Regions from separate parts of the Rhizobium sp. NRK18 genome, predicted to be linked through region 1. Evidence: riboswitches for the same ligand, from Rfam matches in the RefSeq annotation. Region 1 holds a riboswitch; each other region holds the start of a gene.
What was found. Region 1 has a riboswitch for cobalamin ahead of NN662_RS14020 (energy-coupling factor ABC transporter permease). Riboswitches for the same ligand answer to the same signal wherever they lie in the genome.
Positions count from the first base shown of each region.

Region 1 (9,951 bases):
CTTCAGCGAGCGCATGCGGTGTTCGCTGCGTCTGTCTTCCGTGTTTGCGCTATCCATCTGACCGCTCCTGACCTCATGTCATGCACGCCACCGATGTAAGACCGCATAGCTTAACGATCCGCAAACACCGGTTGCAGGATTTTAATGACACCCTTAATTTGCCCGGGTTCAGGCGCCCGGGCGACGATAAAGGTTGCAAATCGGCACAATGGGCAACGTGTGCGGCCCCTAGCCAAGCAAAGTCTTCAGGTCCGAAGCCGGATCGGCAAGGGCGGCCTTGTCGGGGTTGATGCCGCTTTCCAGCATCTTCTTGCCGGTGACATAGGCCTTGGCGTCGTTGATCGCGTCGACGGCGATCAGTCGTCCTTCGCGGAAATACCAGACCGAAGAAGCCCCTTCCCGCTGGCCGGGGCGAAGCAGCGTTTCGTCATAGCCCCTGTTGAAGCCGGCGATCTGCAGCTTGACGTCGTACTGGTCCGACCAGAACCATGGTTTGGGATCATATGCCGTCTCGCCGCCGGCCATGACGGCGGCGGCCGCCTCGGCCTGGTCGACCGCGTTCTGGACGCTTTCGAGCCGGATTTCCTCGCCCTGCCAGGGGAAGACCGCACAGTCGCCCATGGCGAAGATGGACGGATCGGAGGTCCTGCAGAAAGCATCCACGACGATGCCGTTGGCAACCGCGAGGCCGGCCTCGGCGGCGGCACGATCGTTCGGCGTGACGCCGATGCCGACGACGACGAGATCGACCGGAAGGTTGGAGCCGTCCGACAGTTCGGCTGCGGTCACCCGGCCGCCCTCGCCAATCAGGCGGTGCAGGCCGGTTTCCTCGCGGATGGTGACGCCGTGGCTTTCATGAACGGCGCGCATGATGTCGGCGGTTTCCTTCGCCGCGACGCGCTTCAGGATGCGGTCGGCCATCTCGATGACGGTGACCTCGAGGCCGAGCTTGCGGGCAACGGCTGCCGCTTCCAGGCCGATATAGCCACCGCCGATGACGAGCAGCCGGCGGCCCGGCGTCATCGCTTCGGCAAGCCGGTCGCAATCGTCCTTGTCGCGCACGGTGAAAACGCCGGCAAGTTCGCCGCCGATGGCCTCCGGCAGCCGGCGCGGGGTCGCGCCTGTGGCAAGCGCCAGCGTCTCGTATTCGACCCGCTCGCCATCCTGAAGACGGACGGTCTTCGCCGTCCGGTCGATTTCCTCGACCCAGGCGGAGAGCCGGATTTCGACGTTGTTGTCGGCAAACCAGCTTTCCGGCCTAAACAAGAGCCGGTCGAAGGTCATCTCGCCGAGCAGATATTTCTTGGAGAGCGGCGGGCGCTGATAGGGAAGGCTCGTCTCGGAGCCGAGGATCGTGATCGGACGCTCGTCCTTCAATGCCCTCAATTTGGCCGCCAGCGCGAAGCCCGCCTGCCCTGCTCCGACGATCACCAGCCTGCCAGCCATGCCACTCTCCGAATATCGTTAGTATAGAAACGAATTTACCGACATGAAGGTCTAGCGCATCGCCGGTCAAACGCCAAGAGGCCGGACATCAAAGGGACGTGTGCCCTGCGTGAGATCCAAGGCCTTCCAAAAAAGAAGGGCGCAGCCGACACGCTGCGCCCTTCCTGTCTCATGCCGGCGGTCTCAGGCGGCCTGATGCAGGCGGCGCGCGAAGAGCGGACCGCGGCTCGCCTTGTCGAAGGACTTGGCGGCAGCAAGCACGGCGAGATCGATCAGCGGCTCGATGAGCACGACGCTCATATAGGCGATGCCGAAAGAGCCGACGGCGGCAAGGTTGTCAGCGCCGAAGCCCTGGCCGTAGAGCGCCCAGAAGGCCACCCAGGCGACGATGCCGCCCTGATAGGTGGTCGAGAGCGCCAGCGCCTGTTTGTAGGTCACATCGACATAGGCCGTGCGGGCCGGAACGATGCGGCGGGCGACCGCGCCGATGGCCCAGAGCGGCACGAGCAGCGTCGTGACGTTCATGCCGTATTGCGGCAGGTCGAAGGGCGCGAAGAAGACGCCCTGGATCAACAGACCCAATGCCAGGCCGATCGCCGCCGGCCCCGCCCCGAACATCAACAGCAGCGTCGAGCCGAGGATCAGGTGCACCTCGGAAACGCCGACCGCATGATGCGGGAGAACTTGAAAGAAGGAAAAGACCAGCGCGGTCGTAACCGTGCTGCGCATGGCAAGGGCAGCAATGCCGCCATCGCGACGGACGGTATCCACCGCCATCTTGAGGCCGAGCCCGAGGGCTCCGGCTGCCGTTGCGTAGGAGAGAACGATCTTGGCGCCGTCGACGACGCCGGGTTCGATATGCATGTTGGCTCCTTTCCGCGCCCACCGCGCGGCAAGTCAATAAAATGGGCGAAATGCCCGGCGATGATGGCAGGTCTCCTGGCTCGCGGGTCTTCATTCGGCCTGCCTTCCCGACTTCGTTTCGAAGCCAGTGGCATCAAGGCGTCATTCGCCGCTCACAGTTGCGGGGGCAGCCATGGTCTCGGTCCCTGATGGGTACGCCTCACCATGTTCCCTTTTTATCCGCCCTCCCCTTGATTGGGGTTCGGCGGAACCATCGGCGTCAGTCGTAGAGCACGAATTTTGCCGATGCAACCGCTGGATTGCGGAAATGCACGTCCAACTTGCCGCATTGTCATCGGGGCCGACGGGTGATATTCGGATGCGCATATTTCGAGTGGGGCATCGATGAAACGGCGGAACGGGACGATCAGGAACCTGTTGCACATTCTGTGTGCGCTGGCCGTGTTCGCCATCGGCTTCGCGCACAAGTCCCCTGTCCTTGCTTCGCAGATACCCGCCTCCGAGCTAGCCGCCTATGCGCTGCCGGACGGCTCCATCCCGTTCATCTGCGACAGCGCTCTCGGCGACGAGACCGGCGGCAAGAAGCATGTACACGACCATGGCTGCGAAGCCTGCCGGATCAGCGCCGGCACGATGCTCGTGGTCCCGCCGTCCGTCGGCGGGCCGCAGGTCTGCGTTTCCGCTTCGGAACGCCTGCCCGCCTACCGCGAAGCCTTCTACCGCCAGCTGTTCCCGCCCAACGCCGCACCGCGCGCACCACCCTTCACTGGCATTCCTGTCTGAACCGCAGCCGTCTAACGACGGCCGCTTTCACAGTTCGCGCCGGATTTCCGTCTCCTGACGGGCTCTGCCGGCGCCCATGCCGGATCGACACATCATGTTACAGAGGATCACCGCGGACCCCGTTCCGTCCGCCCGATCGACGACACGGCCGCAACGGCCAGTCGCCGTATCCCATAACCAGGCGCTCGGCCGCTTCGCAGCCGGTGAGGCGATTTCGATCGCTCGCAGAGGACGACCTGGCCTCCTCGCCATCCGCGACGGCTGCGTGGCGCTTCACCAGACATTGCAGGACGGCCGCCGCCAGATCCTGGACATTCTCGGCCCCGGCCGGATGTTCGGAAAAGGCGTGACGGATCATCTCGACTGTCAGGTCGAGGCGCTCGCCTTCACCAGGGTGGAGATGGTCTCCGCCGAGGACGGCACCCCCGCCGAACCGTCGGCTGCGCTCATCACGTTCACACAAAGGTTGCAGGATCACATCACGCTGCTCGGGCGAAGGACGGCGCAGGAGCGGGTCGCCGTGGCGATCCTCGATCTCGCCAGCCAGTTCGAACGTCGCAATCACGATCCGCGCTCGTGCCGAAGCACGTTCCGCCTCTACCTCAAACGGGTCGACCTTGCCGACTGGCTGGGCCTGACGCTTGAAACGGTCAGCCGCAACCTGAACGGCTTCAAGCGCGCCGGGCTCATCGACTTCTCGACACCTGAACTCGTGACCATCAACGACCGCAAGCGGATTGCCGCCATCGCCGGCGCGCCCGAACGGCGCGCGTCGCAGCCATGATCTGTCCATCACGATTTCAACCAAATCCACCCTCACCCATCGAAAGAAAAGGAAACACCATGAAAACCACGACAATCCGCATTCTCACCCTCATCGTCGCGCTGATAACGGCGCCGCTTGCCTGGGGGCACGAGTTCAAGGTCGGCGATCTCGAAATCATCCACCCGAATGCCCGTGCCATGATCCCCGGCGCCAAGGTCGGCGGCGGCTATCTGAAGATCATCAATCATGGCACCACCGATGATCGCCTCGTGGCGATCAAGTCTGACCGCTCCGACAATGTGCAGCTGCATGAGATGTCGGTCGTAAACAATGTGATGAAGATGCGCGAACTGCCGGACGGCATCGACATTCCGGCCGGCAAGACCGTCGAATTGAAGAAGGGCGGCCTGCATGTGATGTTCATGGATGTTACCCAGCCGTTCAAGGAAGGCGAGATGGTCAAGGCGACGCTGGTCTTCGAAAAGGCCGGCCCCGTCGACGTCGAATTCAAGGTCGGAGATGCCAGCGGCAACGACAATGGCGACATGAAGGGCATGGACATGAAGTCGATGGACGGCATGAACCACGACGCCATGCCGAAAATGGGCAAGTAAGCCGGAATACGACTGCTGAAAACGACAGCCGCCGAGCGCATCGGCGGCTGTCTGTTGCCGAACGTCAGGATGTCGCCAGCGGATAATGGCAGGCGACGCGGCGATTGCCGTCGATTGTCGAGAGAGCTGGGCGTTCGTTGCGGCATTTGTCCGTCGCATAGGGACAGCGCGGCGAGAACTTGCAGCCCTTGGGCGGATCGAGCGGGCTCGGAATTTCGCCGGTCAGGATGATGTGCTGGCGCTTGCCGCGGTTCTTCGGCTGAGGGATCGCCGAGATCAGCGCCTGGGTGTAGGGATGGCGCGGCGCGGCAAACAGCGCGTCGGCATCCGCCAGTTCGACAATCGAGCCGAGATACATCACCGCCACCCGGGTCGAGACGTGGCGCACGACGGCGAGGTCGTGGGCGATGAAGACATAGGTGAGGTTCAGCCGTTCGCGCAATTCGCTGAACAGGTTGACGATCTGCGCCTGCACCGAGACGTCGAGCGCCGAAACAGGTTCGTCGGCGACGATCAGCTTCGGTTCGACGGCAAGCGCACGGGCGATGCCGATGCGCTGGCGCTGGCCGCCGGAAAACTCGTGCGCATAGCGGTCGAGATATTCGCGCCGCAGGCCGACGAGGTCCATCAACTCGGCAAGCCGCGTCTCGATCTCGCCCGGCGGCCTCAGCTTATGGATCGTCAGCACCTCGCCGAGGATGTCGCGCACGCGGCGGCGGGGATTGAGCGAGGCGGAGGGATCCTGGAAGATCATCTGCATCTTGCGCCGGGCGGGCTTCAATTCGCCCTCGCCGGCTTTCGTGATATCCGCGCCGTCGAAGGTCAGCGTGCCGGAGGTGATGTCGTAGAGCCTTGTCAGGCAGCGGCCGAGGGTCGACTTGCCGCTGCCGGATTCACCCACCAGCCCCAGCGTTTCGCCCGGATAGACGTCGAGCGAGATGTCCTCGACCGCGTAGAGCGTCCGGCCGGAGCCTGGCATGATCGTCTTGCCGACGGTAAAGTGCTTGGTCAGCGACTGCGTGGACAGGAGCGGCGCTTTTTCGGCATGCAAGGTCATGCGGGTTCCTCGAGGGAGAGAATGGAGGCGCGCAGGTCTTCGCATTCCGGCGATTGCAGGACGCAAAGTGCCGACTGGTGGCCGGATGTCTGAAGCGGCGGCCGCTCGGCGCATTCCGGCCGGGCAAACCGACAGCGCGGCTGGAACCCGCAGCCCGACGGGATGGTTTCCGGCGTCGGCGGCATGCCGGGAATTGCCGGCAGGTTGTCCATGCGCGCGCCCGTCAGCGGCGGAATGGAGGCAAGCAGGCCCCAGGTATAGGGATGCATGGGGTTGGAGAAGACCTCCTCCGTCGTGCCGCGCTCGATGATGCGGCCAGCATACATGACGTGCACACGGTCGGCGACTTCGGCGACGACGCCCATGTCGTGGGTGATCAGGATGATCGCTGAGCCGAAGTCCTTGCGCAGCTTCAGGAGCAGATCGAGCACCTGCGCCTGAACGGTCACGTCGAGCGCCGTGGTCGGCTCGTCGGCGACCAGCAGCTTCGGATTGCAGGAAAGCGCCATGGCGATGACGGCCCGCTGGCGCATGCCGCCCGAAAGCTGGTGCGGATAGCGGTCGACGGCTTCCGACGGGTTGGCGAGGCCGACCTCGCCGAGCAGCTCGATCGCCCGCAGCCGTGCGGCGCGCTTCGAGATGTCCTCATGGGCGCGGATCTGTTCGGCGATCTGCCAGCCGATCGTGTAGACCGGCGTCAGCGCCGTCATCGGGTCCTGCGAGATGAGGCCGATCTCCTTGCCGCGCACCCGGCGCATTTCCCGTTCGCTCATTTCCAGGATGCGCTTGCCGCGGAAGGAGACGGCGCCGTCGACGAAAGTCGTGCGCGGATCGTGCAGGCCGAGCAGCGACAGCAGGGTCACCGACTTGCCGGAACCGGATTCGCCGACGATCGACAGGATCTCGCCTTCCCTGACCTTGAAGGAGATGTCCTGGATGGCGCGGGCACGACCGCGATCGGTGGCGAAGGAGACCGAGAGGCCCTGCACGTCGAGCAGAACGGGGGGTTCGTTGTTGGTCATGGCGTCAGACTCCCCTCACCCGCGGATCGATGAGGACATAGACCATGTCCACGACGGCATTGGCGACGACCACGAAGAACGAGGCGTACATCACGGTTGCGAGAATCATCGGCAGGTCGAGGTTGAGCAGCGCCTGGTAGGTCAGCCGGCCAATGCCGTTCAGGCCGAAGACTACCTCCGTCAGCAGCGCAGCACCGCCGACGAGGACGCCAAAATCGAGACCGAACATAGTGACGAAGGGGATGAGCGAGGTACGCAGCGCATGGCGGAGCATGACGCGCATCGGACCGAGACCCTTGGCGCGGGCGGTGCGGATGAAATCCTCCTGATAGGCCTCCACCAGATTGGCGCGCAGCACGCGGCCGTAGATGCCGATGTAGAGGGCGGCCAACGTGAACCACGGAATGATCAGCGTCTTGAACCAGCTCCAGGGATCGGTCGAGAACGGCTTGTAGCCGAGGCCCGGAACCCAGGAGAACAGCCAGGTGTCGTGGAAGCGGCTCTGCGAGACGAGGTTCATCATCTCGCCGAACCAGAAGACCGGCATGGACACGCCGATCAGCGCCAGCACCATCAGGCCCCGGTCGATGAAGGTGCCGCGCGTCATGGCGGCGATGACGCCGACCGCGACCCCGCCGACGACCCACAAGACCGCGGCACCGAAGACCAGCGACAGCGTGATGGGGGCTGCCGACAGCACCTGCGGGACGACCTTCAGGCCGCGATTGACGAAGGAGGTCAGGTCCTGGGTGACGAACAGCCGCTTCATCATGATGGCGTATTGCACCGGCAGCGGCCGGTCGAAGCCGAAGTCCTTGCGGATCGCCTCGACGGTCTCCTGCGCGGCATTGCGGCCGGCGATACGGGCGGCGGGATCGGCACCGGGCGTGGCGAAGAAGATGAGGAAGACCAGTGCCGAGATGCCGAACATCACGAAGATCATCTGCAGAAGGCGCTGGAAGAGAGCTATGGCCATGGTGATCTCCTCAGCCGATCTTGGTCTTGGGGTCGAGCGCGTCGCGCACGCTGTCTCCAAGCACGTTGAGGGCCAGCACGGTCAGGACGATGGCGAGACCGGGCGCAAGGGCTACGACCGGGCGGCTGTATAGCAGCGTCTGGCCGTCCTGGATGATGGTGCCCCAGCTCGCATCCGGAGCCTGTACGCCGATCGACAGGAAGGAGAGCGCGGATTCGGTGACGATGTTGAGCGCCATCATCAAGGGGATGTAGACGATCAGCGTCGTCGTGACGTTCGGCAGGATGTCCTTGAAGAGGATGCGCCAGCGCGGAATGCCGAGCCCCTTGGCGGCGAGCACGAACTCGCTCTCTTTGAGCGTCAGCACCCGCCCACGGATCGGCCGGGCGATGTAGGGCACGTAGATGATGCCGATGATGCCGATCGGCAGAAGAAGACTGCCGGAGGTGATCTCGATCGGCCCGATGGAGATCCCCTGCGAGATCAGGACGATGGAAAGCGAGATCGCCAGCAGGTAAACCGGGAAGGCCCACAGGATGTCGAGAATGCGCGACAGGACCATGTCGGTTAAGCCGCCGAAGAAGCCGGCGGAAATGCCGACGAGCGCGGCGAGCACAAGACAGATGGCGGTGGCCGAGCCGGCGATCAGCAGAGAGTTGCGGCCGCCATAGAGCAGCCGGGCGGCGACGTCGCGGCCTTGCGCATCGGCGCCCAGGAGATACTGCGCCTGCCATGTCGGGCCGATCGGCGTGACGCCAAGACCGAGCCCTTCTGTCGAGGCCTGCATGATCTTCGTGCGCTTGCCGTCGATCATGATCTTGCCGCTGAGGTTCGAGCGGAACGGATCGGTGCCGGAAACGTGGCTCGCATAGAGGGGAGCGGCGAGACTGGACAGAATGATGATGAGGAGAATGACGGCGGCGGCAATCGCTGATCTGTCGGACTTGAGGATCCGCCAGGCCCTCTGCCACGGGCTTTGACCGCCCCTTGCCACAGGCGCTCCTGCGGCTCCACCGTCTTCCATATCGTCAGTCATTGCTGATGCTTGCGACACTGTATCTTCCTTGAAGGGCCGGCTGTTCGAAGGTCCGGTCCGAAACCGGACCGGACCCCTCGCAAATCGGGGTGGGGGACCTGCGAGGCTGAGCTGAATCCAGCGTGACAGCCTTCATCAGATCAAGCAGAGGGAGACGCCCGAAAGCCCGGGCGTCTCCGCGTATGATCACTTCACCCAGGACTGGCTGATGACCCAGCGGAACTGGTTGGAGAAGATGAAGTTGCCGACGCGGGCCGAGGTGAAGTCGACATTCTTCGGCGTGAACAGCGGCGCCAGCGGTGCCTGTTCCATGAAGGCGGTGTCGATCTTCGCCCATTCGGCATTGGCGCCGTCCGGATCGGTGATCGACTGGGCCATGGCGGCCTTCATCTTCGCATCGAGATCCTTGTTGCAGTAGCCGGCGATGTTGATCGAGGAATCGCTGCCCGGGGTAAACGACGCGCAGGACAGGAGCACGTTCAGGAAGTTCGAAGCGGCCGGATAGTCCATGTACCACTGCGAAACGCTGATCTGCACCTTGTTCTCGGTGTTCTGAATGTAGGTGAACTGGATGTTCGGCGAGATCGCCTTCACCGTCGCGTCGTAGCCGAGTTCGGACAGAACGCTCTGGATATAGGTGCCGATGGCGCGCGAGGTGGCATTGTCCTCGGCGATCACGGTGACCTTCTGGCCGGCCGTGCCGGATTCCTTGACCAGTTCCTTGGCCTTCTCCATGTCGGGCGCCGACCATTCCGGACCGGGGTCCTGCGTGTAGATGCAGTTGTCGACATGGCCGGGAAAGTCCGGCGGCAGGATCTGGCAGACCGGCTGGGCGAGCACGTCGCCGCCGAACAGGCCGACGAGCGCATCGCGGTCGATCGCATAGTTGACGGCCTGGCGGACGCGGACGTCATCGAACGGCGCCAGGTTGGTGTTCATCGGCGCATACCAGAAGGCGGCCAGCGGATTGACGTGGACCTGGCTCGCATACTTGGTGCCGAGCTCCGGCAGACGGTCGGCCGGCGGGGTGTCGAACATCCAGTCGACCTGGCCGTTCTGGATGGCGTTGATCGCGGCTTCCTCGGTCATGCCGAAGCGGTAGACGATCTCGTCCGGATAGCCGTCCGGCTGGGCGTCGACGCTCCATTCCTTGAATTCAGGATTGCGCTTCAGCACCATCTTGTCGTTCGGATCGTAGCTGGCGATGACATAGGCGCCGGTGCCGGGAGGGGCTTCCGTGCCGAGATCCTTGGCGGCGGTGTCGGCCGGCAGGATGGTGGCATGCGGGACGGCGAGCTTGTCGAAGAATTCGGAATCCGGTTCGACGAGATGGAAGGTGACCGTGCCGGCCGCGTCATCGCCCTCGATGCCGCCTTCGAGCGTGCAG
Region 1 is NZ_JANFMV010000001.1:2,963,438-2,973,388, forward strand. It holds gene NN662_RS14010 (PilZ domain-containing protein) at 1-57, opposite strand, end outside; gene NN662_RS14015 (NAD(P)/FAD-dependent oxidoreductase) at 229-1,446, opposite strand; gene NN662_RS14020 (energy-coupling factor ABC transporter permease) at 1,630-2,310, opposite strand; cobalamin riboswitch at 2,358-2,580, opposite strand; gene NN662_RS14025 (hypothetical protein) at 2,728-3,093, shown strand; gene NN662_RS14030 (helix-turn-helix domain-containing protein) at 3,188-3,877, shown strand; gene NN662_RS14035 (copper chaperone PCu(A)C) at 3,937-4,473, shown strand; gene NN662_RS14040 (ABC transporter ATP-binding protein) at 4,538-5,530, opposite strand; gene NN662_RS14045 (ABC transporter ATP-binding protein) at 5,527-6,552, opposite strand; gene NN662_RS14050 (ABC transporter permease) at 6,557-7,528, opposite strand; gene NN662_RS14055 (ABC transporter permease) at 7,539-8,564, opposite strand; gene NN662_RS14060 (ABC transporter substrate-binding protein) at 8,751-9,951, opposite strand, start outside.

Region 2 (9,951 bases), 120 kb from region 1:
TGTTGACGCTGCGGTCGATCTGCAGGCGGGGCGGGGGCGGCAATTCCGCAATCGACCTCTGCGGCTTGGTTTGCGCCGGCTTGTCGGCCGGCACCGGCTGGTTCTGGTTGACCGCCACGGCGAAATACATGCGCGGATATTTGAGGTTCAGACGTCCGAAGAAGGCGTCCGAGCCGCCGATTTCGGAGAAGAAGTTGGCGATGTAGAACGCCCAGATGACGTCGTTGAAGCGCGGATAGTTCGTCCGCGCCGCCGTGATGTGGCAATAGCCGAGATGCGGGCTCTGTTCGAAGGTACGATGAAAGATGATCTTCGGGAACTGGATCGATTTGTGAAACCGGTTCAGGCGCTCATGGGTGCGTTCGCCGGCGGCCGTCAGCATCTTGCCCGTGCGCTCTGCGACCTCTTCATAGGTGAGGTAGCGCCGCTCCTCTTCCAGCCAGTTTTCCTTGCCGCGCACGATGCGGCCGGTGCGCAGGAACTCGGTATGAACCGCCTGTCCGGGAAGCTTCGGCTTTTTCTCCGCTGCCTGGTAATATCTGGTCTTCATGGCTTCGGACACGTGCAGGGCTCCGCTATGGTCCATCATCGTCGCAAAACGTGGTTAACCGCCGGTTAAAGGGCCGCCGCGTGCCCTGTCCCTGTCCTGTCTGCGACTTGGTTGCGTGTCGTCAATTGTCGTGTCGCGTGTCGCTGGCAGCGTGTCTGCGACATCGGTTCCCAATTATAGTCTCCACAGGCTCAAGGTCTCGCCCTGATAGGGAGGGCGAAAAATTGGGAAAGCCGGTGAAAATCCGGCGCTGCCTAGCAACGGTATAAGAGCTTGAAATCGGCGAAAGAACCACCGGCAAGATCCGGAACTGCCGATGCCCCAGGGTCGGGGAGCTCTTAAGCCCGGAAACCAGCCTGAAGCATGGATTTTGAAACTTGGCCGCAGCAACCGGCCAGGGTCTCCAACTGTCGGTACTCCCAGCCGGCCGTGACCTCTCGGTTGTCTGCATCACTGATTTTTTGGCGCATGAGGATGGGTCATGGATATTCGTAACACTGTGCTGCGGCAATTGAACAACCGTCGCGAAGGCTTCAGCCTGGAGCAGGCCTTCTACACCGACCCCGACTATTTCAAGCTGGATATGGAGACGATCTGGTATCGCGACTGGCTGTTCATCGGCCATGACTGCGAGATCCCGAAGGCCGGCAATTTCTTCACCGTTCAGATCGGTGACTATCCGGTCGTCGTCGTGCGTGGCCGTGACGGCGTCATCCGCGCCCTGCACAATTCCTGCCGCCACCGCGGTTCGCGCGTCTGCAACACAGAGCGCGGCGCCTCCGCCAAGCTTGTCTGCCCCTACCACCAGTGGACCTACGAGCTCGATGGTTCGCTGCTGTTTGCCCGCCAGATGGGCGAAGACTTCGACAAGTCGCAATTCTCGCTGAAGAAGGTGCACTGCGAGTCCGTCGCCGGCTACATCTTCGTCTGTCTCGCCAATGTCGCGCCCGACTTTGCTCCGGTTCGCGCCATGCTCGATGCCTATGTCGGGCCGCATCGCCTGGCGGAAGCCAAGGTCGCCCACCAGTCGACCATCATCGAAAAGGGCAACTGGAAGCTCGTCTGGGAAAACAACCGCGAGTGCTACCATTGCGCCGGCAATCATCCGGAGCTCTGCCGCACCTATCCGGAAGCGCCGTCGGTCACCGGCACGCAGGGAGCGGGCGACGACCCGGTCATTGCCGCCCATTGGAAGCACTGCGAGGATGCCGGCCTGCCGAGCCAGTTCAAGATGCATGAGAGCGGCCAGTTCCGCGCCGCCCGCATGCCGCTGATCGAAGGCGCCGTCAGCTACACGATGTCCGGCAAGCCGGCGGTCAAGAAGCCGCTCTCGTCCGACGTCACGGTCGGCAACATCGGCACCATGCTGCTGTTCCATTATCCGACAACCTGGAACCACATGCTCGGCGATCATGCGATCACCTTCCGTGTGCTGCCGCTCGGCCCCGAAGAGACCATGGTCACAACCAAGTGGCTGGTCAACAAGGATGCCGTCGAGGGCGTCGATTACGACCTCGAGGAGCTGACTCACGTCTGGAACGAGACCAACGACCAGGACCGCCGCATCGTCGAGGAAAACGCCTTCGGCATCCGGTCTCCGGCCTATGAACCGGGCCCCTATTCGCCGGACCACGAAGGCGGCGTCATGCAGTTCGTCGAGTGGTACACCAATTTCATGATCGACCGCCTTGAAGGCGATCGCACCAAGCTGTCGGTTGTCGCGTGATGAGCAGCGTGAAGAAAGCCCCCTTCAAGCATGTCGACGAAATGCTCCCCTGGAGCGACAAGGAAGACATGCTGGAATGCGTTGGCTGGACGCCCGAGGCGCCGGACACGATGACCTTCACTTTCCGGGCAGACAAGGAGAACCGCTGGTTCCGCTACCTGCCCGGCCAGTTCGTCACGCTCGAACTGCCGGTCGGGCAGGAGACGGTGATGCGCACCTATACGCTGTCGTCGAGCCCGTCGCGGCCCTTCATGCTGGCCGTCACGGTCAAGGCGCAGAAGGACAGCGTCGGCACCCGCTGGATGCAGGAACACCTGTATCCGGGCATGAAGATCAAGGCGCACGGTCCGCGCGGCGACTTCTCCTATGTCCGCCATCCGGGTGAGAAATACCTGTTCATCTCGGCCGGTTCCGGCATCACGCCGATGATGTCGATGACCCGCGACCTCGGCGACCGCGAACCGGATAGCGACATCGCCTTCATCCATTGCGCCCGCTCGCCGAACGACATCATCTTCCGCTCGGAGCTGGAGTACAAGGCGCGCTACATGCCGAACTTCTCGCTCGGCCTGATCGTCGAGCAGCTGGAGCGGTCGCAGTTCTGGTCAGGCCTGAAGGGCCGGGTCGACAAGGCCAAGATCGCGCTTCTGGCTCCCGACTTCCTCGACCGCACGGTGTTCTGCTGCGGCCCTGAACCGTTCATGGCGACGGTCCGGGAATCGCTGGAGACGGCCGGCTTCGACATGAGCCGCTATCACCAGGAGGCATTCGCGACGGCCGCTCCGATCGCCGACATGCCGATCGTCGTCAACGAGGACAAGGACGCGGAACCTTCGTTCAAGGTGCGCTTCGCCGACAGCGGTAAGAACGTCGACTGCCAGCCGGGCTTCACCGTGCTGCAGACGGCACGCGCCAACGGCGTGCGCATAGGTGCCGCCTGCGAATCCGGCATCTGCGGCACCTGCCGGGTCAAGTGCCTGTCGGGCAAGGTCGACATGCAGCACAATGGCGGCATTCTCGACGACGAGATCGACGAGGGCTACATCCTCGCCTGCTGCTCGCGCCCGCTGACGGACGTGGAAATCGAGGCCTGACACGGGTCTCGATCCGGCGCGCTCATCTGGCCGCGGCTTCGCTCTTCGGATCGTAGCCGTCGGTCAGCGTTCCGAGAAACGCCACCAGATCCCTGATCTCCGCCTCGGTGAGAACCGGCGTGTCACCGGGTTTGCCGCCGAACGGCTTGTCGATCACGTCGATATTGCCGCGATAGCGCGGCGGCAGGTCGTCATATTGGTCGACCGTTCCGTCCGGCTTCCTGGGATAGATCGCTTCTGGCCGCGCATCCCGATCGACGTAGAACCGGACCGCATCCTCCAGAGTGTCGTAGACGCCGTTGTGGAAGAAGGTGTGCCGGGTCGCCACGTTTCGCAGCGTCGGCGTCTTGAACAGGCCGCAATTGCCCGGCTGCTCTGCATAGTCGTCGTTGCGGAACGGGCCGCAGATGCCGAGGTCGTGGTAATTCGGGTCGGCATTGGCGGCAAGATGCGGATTGCGCGGCACGCCGAGCGCCTCGTATTCGAAATCGGTGAATATCGGCGGCCGCCCGTCTGCATCGATCTGGTCCAGATGGCAGGCGGCGCAATTGCCCTTGTTCTCGTCGTCGAAGAGCTTCAGCCCGTGCGCCTCGGCCGGGGAAAGCGTCGCCTGACCTTTCAGGTAATAGTCATATTTGCTGGTGAAGGGATGGAAGGAAACCTCCTCCGTCTCGTAGCGGGCGATGGCGAAGCCGGCCTCGTCGACGGTCGCCTTCTCGTCGGCGAGAACGGTCTTGCCGAACAGCTTTTCCATTTCCGGCGCATAGGCGGCCGCCAGCTTCTCGTAGAGCGTATGCCGGTCGGGGAGCGCCATCTCAAAAGGGGAGTAGAGCGGGCCGAACACCTGTTCCTGCAGCGTGTCGGCGCGACCGTCCCAGAACATGCCGCCTTCCGGAACGATATCGTTGCCGTTGCCGGCCTTGGGCGCCAGATTGTGGGCTGCCGCGGTCAGCAGCGGCTGCGCATCGGCGGCATTTCCGGCCGCAACGGCCGCCACTTCGGCCATCGGCGTTGCTTCGTTCTGCTCGGTGGCTGCCGTCTCCGGCCCGACCTCGAAGGACGGCGTCAAATATTTGTAGGTGAGCGTCGGCACCGGCCGCATGCCCGGCTGGTCGAGATGCGGACCGCCGAGCTGGACCGACAGGGCGTTGGCGGGCGCATAGTGATGCGCCGGATCGTGACAGCTGGCGCAGGACATGCGACCGGACGCAGAGAGTGCCGTGTCGTAGAACAGCGACTTGCCGAGCGTCGCCATGGCGCTGAGCGGCTGCGTTCCCGCCGGAGAGGCGGTGTCACGATGTTCTGCCCGTGCGATCGGCGCGGATGCGCCCGCAAGCACGAGGCCCGCGAGCGCAACGGCCGGCACGAAAGGCGTGAGAGGGCGCCGTTTCATGCCGGTCCTCCTCAGCTCTTCACTTCGCCGGTCTTCGGGTCGAGCATCAGCGCAGGCGTGTTGCCCTTCGACCAGTCGAACATGCCGTTGAGCGAACCGGCAACGGCATCGAAGGATCCGCCGCCGAGACGCTGGCCGGCCATCCAGTTGTCCTCGATGAAGCGCATGACCGAGGTCTGGTCGGTCAGCGTGTGGTCGACGAAGTTGGACTTGGCATAGGGCGAGAGGACCATCAGCGGCTGGCGGGTGCCGTAGCCGCAGCGGCCTTGCGCCGGCAGGCCGTTGACGCCGGGCATCGGCGTGCCGGTGCCGCAGGCGTCGCCGTTCAGGACGTCGTAGCCCTTCACCGGAATGTTGGACGGATTGACAAGCGCATGAGCGTGGTCGTACCAGCCGTCGGAATCGTCATAGAGGATGACGATGGCGGTATCCTTCCAGAACGGCGACTTCTCGATCGCATTGACCGTTTCGGCGACGAATTCCTGCTCATCGATCGGATCGGAATAGCCGGCATGGCCATCCTGATAGGCAGGCGCCTTCAGGAAGCTGACGGCAGGCATGTTGCCGGCCTTCAGGGCGTCGGTGAAGTCGTGCATGTCGTACTGGTGGTTGGCGCCGCCGTCGTCGGACGTGCCGATTGCCGCGACGGAGGACGGACGCACATGCTGCGGATTGGCCGTCGACGGATAGTACTGGAACGGCTGATGGTGCGGGATGTAGTCGGCCTTGTGCTCGTTGGTGACGGTCGAGGTCGTGGCGCGGTCGCAGCCCGTCGTGCTGTCGGCGTTCTTCAGCGTCAGGTCGAAGCCGCCTTCGAAGAAGCCCCAGCTGATGCCGCGATCGTTCAGCATGTCGCCGATGTTGCGGCCGGTCATGAGTGCCGTCTGGCCGGTGGAACAGACGTCCCCGGTCGGATCGAGGTCGGAGATCATCGTCCAGTTGCCGTTGCCGTCCGGCACGACCCGGCCCTTGTCATAGGTGCCGTCCTTCTCGAGCGCATAGCCCGGCGGCAGCGAGAGGCCGTTCGTCTGACCGGACACGAGGTTGATCGCGCCGGGCGTCGAGGGACCGAAATTGGTCGAGAACGAGTTGTCGTTCATCGCAAAATGCTGGGCATAGTTCCACAGGGCCGTGACGGTGTTGCCGTCGTAGTAGCCCATGACCTGGCCCTTGGTGCCGAAAGCGCCGGCGCCGCCCTTGGTGGCGCGGCCGGTGCTGGCCGGAAACAGGTCCATCTTGAAGTCGTCATAGGCGGCCTGTTCGGCGGTGTAGCCATGGTTCTGCGACTGGGTCGCGGCCTGTGTGCGGTCGAGGCGGAAGGGAGCAGCTGCGTCGGCGCCGTTCTTGTCGTCCGTCTTGTTGGGGTTGTTGTCGAGCAGGCCGGCATTTTCCAGCGTGTTGATGTCCTTCGGCGTTCCGGCGGACGCGGCAAACTTCGGCTCGCCATCGGGATTGGTCGCCTTGGGATAGGTGGCGAAGTAGTGATCGAAGGAGACATTCTCCTGGAAGATGACCACCAGATGCTTGATCGGCGTTGCCGTGTTGTTGGCGGCAGGTGCGGCGCTGACGGCCGAAGAAAGCGACACGAGCAGCATGGCGCTGCAGGCCGCAAGTGCGGTTGCACGACGGGAAATTTCAGACATAGGCTTGTCCCTCGAAGTGTGGATGAAGACGCCCGGAAGAGCCGTTGGGGCGGACGGGCACGTCCCGGCTAGCAACGCCGCATGACACTTCCGTGAACCTTTTTGCGGTCCGGAACGGCAGCCGTCGACACGCCGCAAATCGGCAAGGATCTGTTTTTGCGGGTGTAATTTGATGGCAAGATCTGCCCGGCAGCGGCTCTTCGGGACATTTTGCCACGCGGTCCGTCAAATTGCCGCACCGGCTCGCGACGGCGACAGTCGAACCCGTTTCAGATGGTGGTCGGGAGGCGCAATTCGAAGTCGGCCAATGTCATCGGCCGTCCAAAATAATAGCCCTGCAGCGCGCTGCAGCCGCAGTCGAGCATGAAGCGGTATTGCGCTTCCGTTTCAACGCCTTCGGCCAGCACGTCGAGGCTGAGGTCGTGGCCCATCTGGACGATGGTCTTGGCCAGCGACGCGTCCGTTTCGTTTTCCGAAACGCCGCGCACGAAGCTGCGGTCGATCTTCAATTGCGTCAGCGGCAGTCGGCGAAGATAGCTCAAGGACGAATAGCCGGTCCCGAAGTCGTCGAGCGCGACGCCGATGCCGATATCCTGTAGGGCGGTCATCTTGGCGACCAGCCCCTCGACGTCGGCGACGAAGACGCTTTCCGTCAGTTCGAGCTTCAGCCGCTTGGGATCGACGCCGTATGTTTTGACGGTTCCTTCGACCAGCTGGACAAAGTCCGTCAGCAGGAACTGATCGGCGGTGATGTTGATGGAGAGCGTCAGGTGTTGCCTTGCGGTGTCGTCGTTCCATGCCGCCAGCGTCTGGCAGCCTTCCTTGAGCACCCAGCTGCCGATCTTCGGCATGATGCCGCTGCGCTCGGCGAGCGGAATGAACTCCGCGGGCGACACGTAGCCGCGCTTCGGATGATTCCAGCGCAGCAGCGCCTCGGCGCCGATCGTCCGGCCTTCCCGATCCACCTGCGGCTGGTAGAAGAGCTCGAATTCGCCGCGGCTGACACCCAGCAGCAGCTCCCGCACAAAACTGCCGTTATTGGCGGCGTCGGACTGGATGACGACGAAAATGCCCGAAAACAATGTTGCCAGGATGCCGGCATTGACGAGCGCGAAAGGTCCCCGGATCGTCCCGGTCAACGGCGTTTCGGCCGCCAGGGTGAAGTTGCTGCTGGCGAAGATTGCGAACCCGGCGAGACAGGCGACGATGATGCCGATCTGCAACCACGAGCGCTGCCGCTGATAATTGACGTAGCCGACAAGCGCGATCACCAGCAGATAGATATGCAGGATGCGCGGCGTGTCCGCGTCGGGAATGTCGAAACAGAGCGCGAAATTGCAGATGAAGAGAAAGCTCGTCACCTGCGGGAAAATCAGCCCCGCATGCACCATGCCCGCCTTCAGCATCATGAGCGAGACGATCATCGCCACGCCCATCATCCCGACGCTGACGGCGATCAGCGTGTATCCGGCAACGATATAGAACGCCAACCAGCCGGCGCACAGCGCGATCGCGATCCAGGTGAGGGCTTCACAGATCTGCAGGATGCGGGGCGAAGACAGCGATGTGATGCTTGGAGGTTTCGTGTTCAGCGACGGGCTGTGCATAGGTCCTTGCTCATTGTGCCGTGAACCGGAGGGCGGCGATCAGGTCGTGAACCGTTTCATTTGGCACAGCTTTGGCGAGCAAGGGTTAAGAATTGGCTGAGACGGAATCCGAAATGTGGCAATCAGAACCAGCCATGTCGCGTGCCGGTTCATGTGTTCCATCGCAGGACACCGGTCAGCGTCGCATGAAGGCCTCGAAGGCGGCGCGCGCCTCGGCGCTTCGCAGCCGTTCGCCGAAATGCCTGGCTTCCTCGTGGATGCGCCGCGACAGCGCCGTCTTGTCGCCGCGCAGCAGGGCGCGGGTAATCTTCAACGCTTCCGGCGGCTTGGTCGCCAGCTTGCCGGCGGTGGCGAGCGTTGCCGCTTCGATCTCGGCTTCCGGTACGATCTTCCATATGAGCCCCGCCGCATGGGCCTCTTCCGCCGAAAAGCCTTCGCCGGCCGCCAACAGGGCAAAGGCCCGCTGATGGCCCGCGACATTCGGCACGATGAGGCTGGAGCCTGCCTCCGGCACCAGTCCCAGGTCCACGAACGGCGTCTTGAACAGGCTGCGCGGAGTGGCAAGCGTCAGGTCGCAATGCAGGTTCAGCGTCGTGCCGATGCCGACGGCCAGTCCGTCGACGCCCGAGACGAGCGGCTTTTCCGAATGCAGGAGGGCAGCGAGGAAATCGAGCACCTCGGTCCCCATGTTGCCGCCCATGGCGACGGCCAGGAAGTCGGCGACGTCGTTGCCCGCCGAAAAGCAGCCTTCGGTGCCGAGAAAGGCCGTGACCCGGATGCGCTCGTCGCCGTTTGCCATGTGCAGCGCGTTGGTCATGCGGGCATACATGTCCCGCGTAAACGCGTTCTTCTTTTCCGGCCGGTTGAAGAGGATCACCTGGACGCCGGGATAGGCTTCGGGACGTTCGATCAGGATATGCTCGGTCATGGTCTTGTTGTCTCTGTCTTCCGTCTCAAAGGCAGGAACGGGCGGCGGCAAGGCTTGCCGCACCGGAAATCACCCGGTGTTTGAGCGTCGAGGTTTCGCCGATCATGTTTTCGGCGGCAAAGCGGCAGAGCGCGATGCGCTTGTCCTGCTTGCCGTCATCGGCCGCGGCAAGCCCGCCCGTGGCGAGGTAGCAGCCGGTCAGCGCCAGACCGAACAGCCGCTGGTAGGGCGTGGCGCCGGCGAGCGCGTCGGCTGTCCTGCCGGCGGCAAGCGCCGCAAGCAGCCAGTCGGTCGCCGCCTCCAGGTCGTCGAGCGCGGCGCTCAGCGCCTCCGCCGTATGGCCGAAGCCGCCGATATTGGAAGCCCGGACTGCCGACGCCGTCGTCCGCAGCTCGGCGATGAAGCCGCGCACCTGCTCGCCATCCGACAGCGGCAGCTTGCGGGTCACGAGGTCGATCGCCTGGATGCCGTTGGTGCCTTCGTAGATCGGCGCGATGCGGGCGTCGCGGTAGAGGCGGGCCGCCCCCGTTTCCTCGATGAAGCCCATGCCGCCATGCACCTGGATGCCGAGCGAGGCCGCCTCGACGCCGGCATCGGTGGAGAATGATTTTGCGATCGGTGTCAGAAGGGCGGCGCGCTCGCCCCAATGACTGGCATTTGCTCCCGACAGCCTATGCGAGAGGTCAATCGCATGCGCGCAGGCATAGCTGATCGCCCGGGAACCCTGTGTCAGCGCCTTCATGGTCAAAAGCATGCGGGCGACGTCCGGATGCTCGATGATAGGGCTCATGCCCGCTCCCGTCCACCCCGGAGCCTTGCCCTGGGTACGTTCGCGGGCATATGCGGTCGCCTTCTGGGTCGCCGCCTCGCAGATCGCCACCCCCTGCATGCCGACCGCGAGGCGGGCATTGTTCATCATCGTGAACATGCAGTTGAGGCCCCGGTTCTCCTCGCCGATCAGCCAGCCGACCGCGCCCTTTTCATCGCCGAAGCGACCGTCGCCATAGATC
Region 2 is NZ_JANFMV010000001.1:3,083,707-3,093,657, reverse strand. It holds gene NN662_RS14645 (DUF6656 family protein) at 1-550, opposite strand, end outside; cobalamin riboswitch at 728-925, shown strand; gene NN662_RS14640 (aromatic ring-hydroxylating oxygenase subunit alpha) at 1,032-2,276, shown strand; gene NN662_RS14635 (hybrid-cluster NAD(P)-dependent oxidoreductase) at 2,276-3,370, shown strand; gene NN662_RS14630 (cytochrome-c peroxidase) at 3,393-4,763, opposite strand; gene NN662_RS14625 (phospholipase C) at 4,775-6,406, opposite strand; gene NN662_RS14620 (putative bifunctional diguanylate cyclase/phosphodiesterase) at 6,676-8,013, opposite strand; gene NN662_RS14615 (crotonase/enoyl-CoA hydratase family protein) at 8,189-8,941, opposite strand; gene NN662_RS14610 (acyl-CoA dehydrogenase) at 8,967-9,951, opposite strand, start outside.
Region 2: linked by a shared signal. The riboswitch ahead of NN662_RS14640 (aromatic ring-hydroxylating oxygenase subunit alpha) and the one ahead of NN662_RS14020 (energy-coupling factor ABC transporter permease) in region 1 are both predicted to bind cobalamin.

Region 3 (9,951 bases), 1.2 Mb from region 1:
CCGGTTGATGTGGCGGATCAGCGTCGATTTGCCGGAGCCCGACAGTCCCATGACGACAGTGATCTTGCCGGCCGGCATGGTGATGCTGATGTCTTTGAGGCCGAGCACGTGGTCGTGCTTCTCGTTCAGGTCGGCCTTGCTGAGGCCGCGCCTGACGTCATCGATATAGCGGGCGCCGTTAGGGCCGAAAATCTTGAAGAGATTGCGGATGTCGATGTCCTGACTAGCCATGGACGACCTCGGAATGCTTCTGCAGGCGTTTGCCATAGGCCTGGCTGGCGCGGTCGAAGATGATGGCGATGGCGACGAGGGCGAAGCCGTTCAGGAAACCGACGGTGAAATACTGGTTGGTGATCGCCTGCAACACGTTGCGGCCGAGACCACCGACGCCGATCATCGAGGCGATGACGACCATGGCGAGCGACATCATGATGGTCTGATTGATGCCGGCCATGATGGTGGGCAGGGCCAGCGGGATCTGCACGTTCATCAGCTTCTGGCGGGCCGACGAGCCGAAGGCGTTTGCCGCTTCCAGCACTTCCTTGTCGACGAGGCGGATGCCGAGATTGGTGAGCCTGATGATCGGCGGGATGGCGTAGATGACGACCGCGATGAGGCCCGGAACCTTGCCGATGCCGAAGATCATCACGACCGGGATCAGATAGACGAAGCTCGGCATGGTCTGCATGACGTCGAGAATGGGCGTGGCGACGGCCTGGAAGCGATCGGAGCGCGCCATCAGAATGCCGATCGGGATGCCGACGACGATGGAGAGCAGGGTGCAGACGGTGACCATGGCCAGCGTGATCATCGTGTCTTCCCAAAGGCCGACGGCGCCGATCGCCAGCATGGAGAGTGCCGTTCCGAGGGTGATCTTCCAGCTGCGTGAGGCGATGAAGACGATTGCCAGGACAACGGCGATGATGACGACCCAGGGCGTGTCAACCAGCAGCTTCTGGAACCAGTTGAGAAACCACTGCAGCGGCTGCACGGCATTGTCGATGGCATCGCCATACTGGCGCACCAGCGCCTTGAAGCCGGTGTCGATGCTGCGCTTGACCGTGCGCATGGTACTGCCGTCGATTTCGGGGAAATTGCAGAACAGGTCCGGCAACAAGGTGCATTGAATTGCCAATGTCGTGCCCTCTTGTCTTCTTCATTGCCAACGGGCCGGAGACGCGTCTCCGGCCCGTTGGATTGTGTGACTGTCGGTCTTCAGGGCCTCACAGGGCTGCCTTGACCTTTTCGGCGACATCCGGCTCGACCCAGGCCTTCCAGACATCCGGATAGGTTTCCAGGAAGTAGTAGGCGGTGTCCTCGTTGGATGCCTGCTTGTCGGCCTGCCATGCCAGCACCTTGTTGACCGTCTCGTTGGCCCACTTTCGCTTCTTCATGTACTCCATCGCAACGCCTGCCTTGTCGGCAAAGTTCTTGGTGACGAGCGTGTAGACGTCGGAGACCGGATAGGTGTTGGGCTGCGGATCGGCGCAATCGACGACGGTGATGCAGCTGTCCCAGGCCTGCTTGTCGAAATCGACGTCGAAGCTCAGGCGGACCATGTCGTACTTGCCGAGGATGGCGGTCGGCGCCCAGTAGTAGCCGAACCACGGCTTCTGGTTTTCGAACGCATTGGCGATCGAACCGTCGAGGCCGGCGGCGGAGCCGGTATCGACCAGGTCGAAGCCGTGTTCCTCGCCCTTGAAGGCCTTGAAGAGGTTGACATTGTTGATCTGGCAGCCCCAGCCCGACGGACAGTTGAAGACGGCGCCGCGCGACGGGTCTTCGGGGGCGGGGAAGAGTTCCGGGTGATTGAGCGCGTCCTTGACCGTCTTGATGTCCGGATGGGCGTCGGCAAAGTATTTCGGTACCCACCAGCCTTCGACGCCGCCGTCCGACAGGATCTGCGACAGCTGGATCAGCCTGCCTTCCTTGGCGGCCTCGGCGAGCGGGATGCGCACGGAGTTCACCCACATTTCCGGGGCCACGTCCGGCTCGGCCTTTTCGTTCATGGATGTGAATGTCGGGATGGTGTCGCCCGTCACCAGCGTGACGTTGCAACCATAGCCCTTGTCGAGGATGATCTTGTCGATATTGGCGGCGACGCCCGCCGACGCCCAGTTCATTTCGGCAATCGAGACATCGCCGCATTCGGCTGCCTTCGCCGTTCCTGACATGGCGCATGCCGCGCCGGCGAATGCTGCGGCGGTGATGATCGTCTTCATCGTCATGTGGGGCCTCCAACCTCCTGCAGCTCGTCCTTATCGGTCATGGCGGCCACTGCAAGCCAACCGACCCTTGGGGCAATCTTCCGTCTGCCTGTCGCGTCCGAAAGACCCGCGAAGGCTACGAACGGTGGCGAAAACGGCGCCGGAAATGGTCGCGCGCTCGTTCCCCTGGCGCAATTTCCGGCCTGCTCGACATTAAGGGTAGGTCATGTCGGCAATAAATCAACCGCGATGGCCGGCGTTAACTCGCCACCGAGCGTGGCAGGCGGCAGCCGGTCTTTCGGTAAAAAATAATATATGTTTGAAAACATGTACTTATGTCGATTTTTCCGCGAATTGGGACTTTAAATTGTCATATGGGGTTTTTGGCAATTCGCCGCTAACTCTCCGGTAACGAACTGCCGATATAACTCCATTTCAGCGGCTCAAACCGCTCCAAGTCTCCGGATCGGGTATTGCGTACCGGAGATTGAACGGCTTTAGTTTGAAGTACGTGCCGTCACTGTTGCCGAAGAGCCGCGCGTCTCCTCTGGAGATTGCGCGGCCTTGGCGTTTCAGGGCTGGCGATGTCGCTCCTCCCTTCATCTTTTCCGCATTGGGCAATTGCAATTGCCCGCGATCGCATTATCCCTTTCAGCCTTTGACGGAGGGATGAAGCGACCATGGCGAAAGCAATCATGCTGCAGGGGACGGGATCGGACGTCGGCAAGACGGTCCTTGTCGCGGGCCTCTGCCGGATTGCCGCCAACCGGGGCCTAAAGGTCCGTCCCTTCAAGCCGCAGAACATGTCCAACAATGCCGCCGTTTCCGATGACGGCGGCGAAATCGGCCGGGCGCAATGGCTGCAGGCAATGGCGGCGCGCGTGCCGTCTTCCGTCCACATGAACCCGGTGCTCTTGAAGCCGCAGTCGGACGTCGGCAGCCAGATCATCCTGCAGGGCCGGGTGTTCGGCCAGGCGAAAGGACGCGATTACCAGCGGCTGAAACCGCAATTGCTGGACGCGGTTCTGGAGAGTTTTCGTATCACCGGCGAGGGGGCGGACCTCGTCATCGTGGAAGGGGCGGGGTCGCCGGCGGAAATCAATCTGAGGGCCGGCGATATCGCCAATATGGGCTTTGCCACGCGGGCGAAGGTGCCGGTGGTGCTGGTCGGCGATATCGATCGCGGCGGGGTGATCGCCTCGCTCGTCGGTTCGCATGCCATTCTGCCGGAGGAAGACCGGGCAATGATCGCCGGCTACATCATCAACAAGTTTCGCGGCGACGTGTCACTGTTTGGTGACGGCATTACCGCGATCGAGGAATTTACAGGCTGGCCGTGCTTCGGCGTGGTGCCGTGGCTGAAGTCGGCGGCGCGCCTGCCGGCGGAGGATTCCGTCGTGCTGGAGCGGCTGGCGCGACGCGGGACGGGGGCGCTGAAGGTTGCCGTGCCGGTTCTCTCGCGCATTGCCAACTTCGACGATCTCGATCCGCTGGCGGCGGAAGACGATGTCGAGCTGGTCTTCGTCAGGCCGGGCGAACGCATTCCGGCCGACGCGGCGCTGGTCGTCATTCCCGGGTCCAAGTCAACGATCGGTGACCTTGGCGATTTCCGGGCGCAGGGCTGGGATGGCGACATCGTCCGGCACCATCGGCGCGGCGGGCGGGTGATCGGCATTTGCGGCGGCTACCAGATGCTTGGGCGCGTGGTGCACGATCCGGACGGGATCGAGGGGGATGTGCGCGCGGCGCCGGGCCTCGGCCTTCTCGACGTCGAGACGGTGATGGCGCCGGAAAAGACGGTGCGCAACGCTTCGGCCTGGTCGACCGAATATGATGCGTCACTGGCCGGTTACGAAATCCATCTCGGCGAAACCCGTGGCGCGGACTGCGCGCGGGCGCCGGTGACCATCGACGGCCGGCCGGACGGGGCACTATCGGCAGACGGCAAGGTGATGGGCACCTATCTGCACGGGCTCTTTTCCAGCGATACCTACCGCGCCGGCCTGTTGTCCAGCTTCGGGCTTTCGGGCGAACGCACGAACTACGCGGCGAGCGTCGATGCGGCGCTAGACGAGGTGGCGGCGGAGCTGGAGGCGGTCCTGGACAAGGACTGGCTTGATGGGGTGATGGCAGGCGGGTGACGTCGCCAAAAATATCCCCTCACCAACAAAATCTATGACTTAGCTGAAGCTAAGATCATGATTTTGTATCCTCTCCCGCAAGGGGAGAGGCGAAGCGTCGAGATCGCCGCGGGCTCCCATCTCCCCCTCGGCGGGGGAGAATGGAATTTCAACATCTTAGCGCCAGCTAAGTGTTAGAAATTCCAAGAGAGGGGGGCGTTTGCAAATTGCGATGTCCTTACCCACCAGCCCTCAACTTCCGGAAATGAAAGATCCGCCCGATCGTGTTCAGCAGCACCTGCGCGGCGAGGATCGCAGTGGTGCCGGTGTGGTCGTAGTCGGGTGCGACCTCGACGAGGTCTATGCCGACGACGTTGCCGCGTTCGGCGAGGCCGGCGATGATGTCGAGAACCTCGTAATAGAGGAAGCCGCCGTGGCTTGGCGTGCCGGTGCCCGGCGCGATCGATGGATCGAAACCGTCGATGTCGATCGTCAGATAGTAGTTCACGCCTTCCGGAATGCGGGCAAGCAGCGCCTCGGTGCCGAGCCTGCGGGCGCCGCGAACGGTGATGATGTCCGATCCCATTGAGATCGCGGTTTCATAGCCTTCCTTCGCGGTCGAGGAGACATTGCGGATGCCGATCTGCGAGAGGCCGGTGACGTAATCCTTCTCGGCCGCGCGGCGCATCGGGTTGCCGTGACCGTTGCGCACGCCGTGCCGTTCGTCGACGAAGTCGAGATGGGCGTCGATCTGCACGAGATGGATCGGGCCCTGATCGGAAAAGGCATTGATGCAGGGGATGTTGATCGAATGGTCGCCGCCCAGCACGACCGGCAGCGCGCCGGCCGCAAGGATGGCCCGCACACCCTTTTCGATATTGGCGTGGCTCATTTCGGTGTTGGTGTGGATGATGTCGGCATCGCCGATGTCGACGATCGTCACGTCGTCGAGATAGGTAACGCCGTCGTCATGGTCATAGGCGCCGGCATGGCCGAAGGAAAACAGTGTCGAGGCCTCGCGGATCGCCCGCGGTCCGAAACGCGCGCCGGCCCGCCATTGCGTGCCGAAATCGAAGGGCGCGCCCATGACGGCGACATCGGCGGCAATCTTCGACCAGTCCGGTTCGTATGGACGTTTGCCGAAGGTGGAAATGCCGACGAAGGGCAGGTTCAACCGTCCGGAGTCGTAGCTGTTTTTCGTCATGCGCAATCCTTTGCCATCCCGATGTGCTGCGAGAGGGAAGGTCGCACCGGTTAGGCGGGTGGGCAAGTGGGATTTGCGAATGTCGGAAATCGCGGTGAGAGGACAGTCTCTGTCGCTCACGCGCAATTGACAGGCGGCAGGGGAATCCATAATCATCATTAATTACGGATGGTTCCCGAGCGGCAAGCGCCAATCGGGATCAAAAGGGAATGTGACGGGACGGACCCAAGCAGGGCGTTCCAATCGCAGCCGACCCCGCGACTGTAGAGTGGCGAGGGTCTTCCGTTCCACCGATGGGCCGCACTGCCGGCTGTCTGCACTATCGGCAGGCGGGCAGGAAAGACCATCGGCGGAAAAAGCCACTGGAGTGGCAGTCGCGTGAACCGGGGTTGGACGCCTCTATTGTCTACGAATCGTCCGCCTTTCGCGATCTGCCATCAAACTCCGGGAAGGCGAGGGAGACCTGCTGGCAGAAATGCCTGAAACCGCGAGCCAGGAGACCTGCCATATCGTGCCGGGCATTCGCCCAAACCTCGGAGGAGGCTCCTCCAGTACGCCAGCACGGAGGTTGTCATGGCTACGATCGCATCTTCTTCTACCCTCTCGGTGTCCGACCGTCAGAAGGCCGGTTTCATCGCGCTGCTTCTCGGCGCGTTCCTGGTGTTCGGCGTCGGTCTCGCGCATTCGGCGGTTCTGCACGATACCGCCCATGACGTGCGCCACGCCTATGGCTTTCCCTGCCATTAAGGACGAAGGTCACCTGTCATGATTGTCAGATATCTCCTGGCCGCTCTGGTGGCCGGGCTTGTTGCCGGTGGTGTGATGACCGTCGCGCAGCAGGTCAAAGTCGTGCCCTTGATTCTGCATGCAGAAGAATATGAAGGCGGGGCGCCCGCGCACGAGCATTCTGCGAAGGCTGAAAACTCGACATTCGGCGAACTCGCCGGCTCGCTCTTCCTGCCGTCTCCGGCCCTTGCCCATGGGGCTGAAGAGCATGATCACGAGGACGGCGGTTTGCTCTTCGGAGTCAGCCGCTTCGGCGGAACGCTGATGGCCAATCTCGTGGCCGGGGCGGGCTTCGCGCTGCTTCTGGCCGGCATCAGCCTCGTGTCAGGACGCGATATCACGCTGGCCAACGGCATCTTCTGGGGTGCCTGCGCCTGGCTGGCCGTGCATATGCTGCCCTCGCTTGGGTTGCCGCCGGAACTGCCCGGCTTTCCGGCCGCGGATCTCGACGCCCGCCAGGTCTGGTGGCTGAGCGCGGTGGTGCTTTCGGGTGCCGGCATCTGGCTTCTGGCCCTGCGTGAAGAGTCTTGGGCCAAGGTTCTCGGCCTCGTGCTGATTGCCGCTCCGCATCTTTGGGGTGCGCCGCAGCCCGACAGCATCGACAGCGCCGTCCCGGCCATTCTTGCCGCCGAGTTTGCTGTTGCCGCGCTGGCCACGACGCTGGTCTTCTGGCTCGTGCTTGGCCTGCTGATGGGTCTTGCAAACCGCAAGATCGTGGGAGCTGCCGCATGATGACGACACCGCCCGGCGCCGTCCTGGTGCTGGGCGGCGCCCGTTCGGGCAAGTCGCGGTTCGCCGAAGGGCTGGCCAGACAGTCCGGTCTCGACCACCATTATCTGGCGACGGGCCAGGCCTATGACGACGAGATGCGCGATCGCATCGCGCGCCATAAGCATGAGCGGGCCGGCGACGGCTGGACGACGCATGAGGAGCCGGTCGACCTCATCGGCTGCCTGCGCTCGGTCGACGATCCGGGCCGTGTTATTCTCGTCGATTGCCTGACGCTCTGGGTGTCGAACCTGATGATGGCGGAGGCGGATATCGACGCGGCCTCGCGGGCGCTGGCCGACTACCTGCCGCAGGCGATGGGTCGCATCATCCTGGTGTCGAACGAGGTCGGTCTCGGCATCGTGCCGGAAAATGCCATGGCGCGCGCCTTTCGCGACCACGCCGGCAGGCTCCATCAGATGGCTGCGGCAAAGGCGGCCGAAGTCTATTTTATCGCGGCGGGATTGCCGCTGAAAATGAAGGGTTAGGATCATGATGAAGGAAAAAATCCCGGCAACGGTGATCACCGGCTTTCTCGGCGCCGGCAAGACGACGATGATCCGCAACATGCTGATGAATGCCAATGGCCGGAAGATCGCGCTGATCATCAACGAATTCGGCGATCTCGGCGTGGATGGCGAAGTGCTGAAGGGCTGCGGCGCGGAGAATTGCACCGAGGACGACATCGTCGAGCTCAACAATGGCTGCATCTGCTGCACCGTCGCCGACGATTTCATTCCGGCGATGACGAAGCTTCTGGAGCGGGAAAACCGCCCCGACCATATCGTCATCGAGACCTCCGGTCTGGCACTGCCGCAGCCGTTGGTCGCCGCCTTCAACTGGCCGGACATCAAGACGCAGGTGACCGTCGATGGCGTGGTGACTGTTGTCGACAGCGCGGCGGTCGCCGCCGGCCGCTTTGCCGACGATCACGACAAGGTCGATGCGCTGCGCGTGCAGGACGACAACTTGGACCACGAGAGCCCGCTGGAAGAACTGTTCGAGGATCAGCTGACCGCCGCCGACCTGATCATCCTCAACAAGGCCGACCTGCTTGACGCCGCCGGTCTGGCGTTGGTGCGTGAGACCGTGACGAACTCGATCTCACGCAAGCCGAAGATGGTCGAGGCGCGAGGCGGCGAAGTGCCGGCGGCCGTGCTGCTCGGGATCGGTGCGGGCTCGGAAGACGATATCGTCAACCGCAAGTCCCACCACGAGTTGGAGCATGAGGCGCTGCACGCCTCCGGCGAGGAGCATGATCACCACCACGATCACGACGAATTCGAAAGCTTCGTCGTCGAACTCGGTGCGCTTGCCGATCCTGCGGCCTTCCTCGAGAAGCTGAAGGGTGTCATCGACGCCCATGATGTCCTGCGCCTCAAGGGCTTCGTCGAAGTGCCCGGCAAGGCCATGCGCCTCGTCATCCAGGCCGTCGGAAGCCGGATCGAGCATTATTTCGACCGGCCGTGGAAGCCGGGCGAGACCAGGGGCTCGCGTCTTGTGGTGATCGGTCTGCACGAAATCGACGAGGAAGCGGTACGCGCGGCGATCGCCGCCGCGGCATAAGAGAATGGCAAAGCCGTTGCGCCTGCCTGACACTTGCCCCTCACCCCAGCCCTCTCCCCGCAAACGGGGAGGGGGGCCTGGGCGGCGCCGAGTTTGCCCTTCTCCCCGTGTGAACGGGGAGAAGGTGCCGGCAGGCGGATGAGGGGCAGGAGCCTGAAGGACTGAAACATGCATCTGCTGCTCGCCCAGAAAGGCTCGATTGCCGATAGCGAAGAGGCAATCGATCTCGGCCAGTCGCCGGGCGATATCCTCTTCCTGTCCGCCGCCGACACGGAGCTCGCCGCGATTGCCGGCGCGCACCGGCGCCATGGCGAGGGGCCGAGCCTGAGGCTTGCCAGCCTGATGAGCCTCAAGCACCCGATGTCGGTCGACACCTATGTCGAGCGCACGGCGCGGCATGCGAAGCTGATCGTGGTGCGGGCGCTCGGCGGGGCGAGCTACTTCCAGTATGCGCTCGAGGCGCTGCATGCCGCAGCAGGCCGGAGCGGTGCGCTGATTGCCGTGCTGCCGGGAGACGACAAGCCCGACGACGGCTTGCTGCCCTATTCCAATCTCGATGTCGACGATCACGCGGCGCTCTGGTCCTACCTGATCGAAGGCGGCGAGGAGAATGCGCGCGGATTTCTCGATTATTGCGCGGCGCTGCTCAACGGCGGGGAAAGGCCGGAGCCAGCCAAGCCGCTGTTGAAGGCAGGGCTCTGGTGGTCGGGCAGGGGTGTGGTTTCGGTTTCGGAGTGGCAAGACCTTGCCGCTCTTCCTTCTCCCCGCATGCGGGGAGAAGGTGCCCGGAGGGCGGATGAGGGGCAGAGGGATGCAAACGCTAATTTGCCCCTCACCCCAGCCCTCTCCCCGCAGGCGGGGAGAGGGAGTACCGCAACCGCCGCCATCTGCTTCTACCGCGCGCTGGTGCAGAGCGGCGAGACGAAGCCGGTGGAGGCACTGATCGAGGCACTGGCGGCCGAAGGCGTTCAGGCGCTGCCGGTATTCGTTTCCAGCCTCAAGGATCCGGTGTCAGCCGGAACGGTGGAAGCCGTCTTTTCCGATGTCGCACCGGATGTGGTGATCAACGCCACAGGCTTTGCGGTGTCGGCACCCGGTGCGGAGACGAAGGGCACGGTCCTCGAAGCCTCTGGGGCGGTCGTGCTGCAGGCAATTTTCTCAGCGTCGTCGAGAGATGCCTGGGAGAGTTCGGCGCAGGGGCTTTCCGCCCGCGATCTGGCGATGAACGTTGCGTTGCCGGAAGTGGACGGCCGCGTGCTCTCTCGCGCCGTCTCCTTCAAGTCGGCAGCATCCTTCGACG
Region 3 is NZ_JANFMV010000001.1:1,796,738-1,806,688, forward strand. It holds gene NN662_RS08285 (glycine betaine/L-proline ABC transporter ATP-binding protein) at 1-231, opposite strand, end outside; gene NN662_RS08290 (ABC transporter permease) at 224-1,069, opposite strand; gene NN662_RS08295 (ABC transporter substrate-binding protein) at 1,224-2,222, opposite strand; gene NN662_RS08300 (cobyric acid synthase) at 2,888-4,348, shown strand; gene speB (agmatinase) at 4,566-5,531, opposite strand; cobalamin riboswitch at 5,684-6,055, shown strand; gene NN662_RS08310 (CbtB-domain containing protein) at 6,105-6,278, shown strand; gene NN662_RS08315 (CbtA family protein) at 6,297-7,049, shown strand; gene cobU (bifunctional adenosylcobinamide kinase/adenosylcobinamide-phosphate guanylyltransferase) at 7,046-7,573, shown strand; gene cobW (cobalamin biosynthesis protein CobW) at 7,578-8,651, shown strand; gene cobN (cobaltochelatase subunit CobN) at 8,820-9,951, shown strand, end outside.
Region 3: linked by a shared signal. The riboswitch ahead of NN662_RS08310 (CbtB-domain containing protein) and the one ahead of NN662_RS14020 (energy-coupling factor ABC transporter permease) in region 1 are both predicted to bind cobalamin.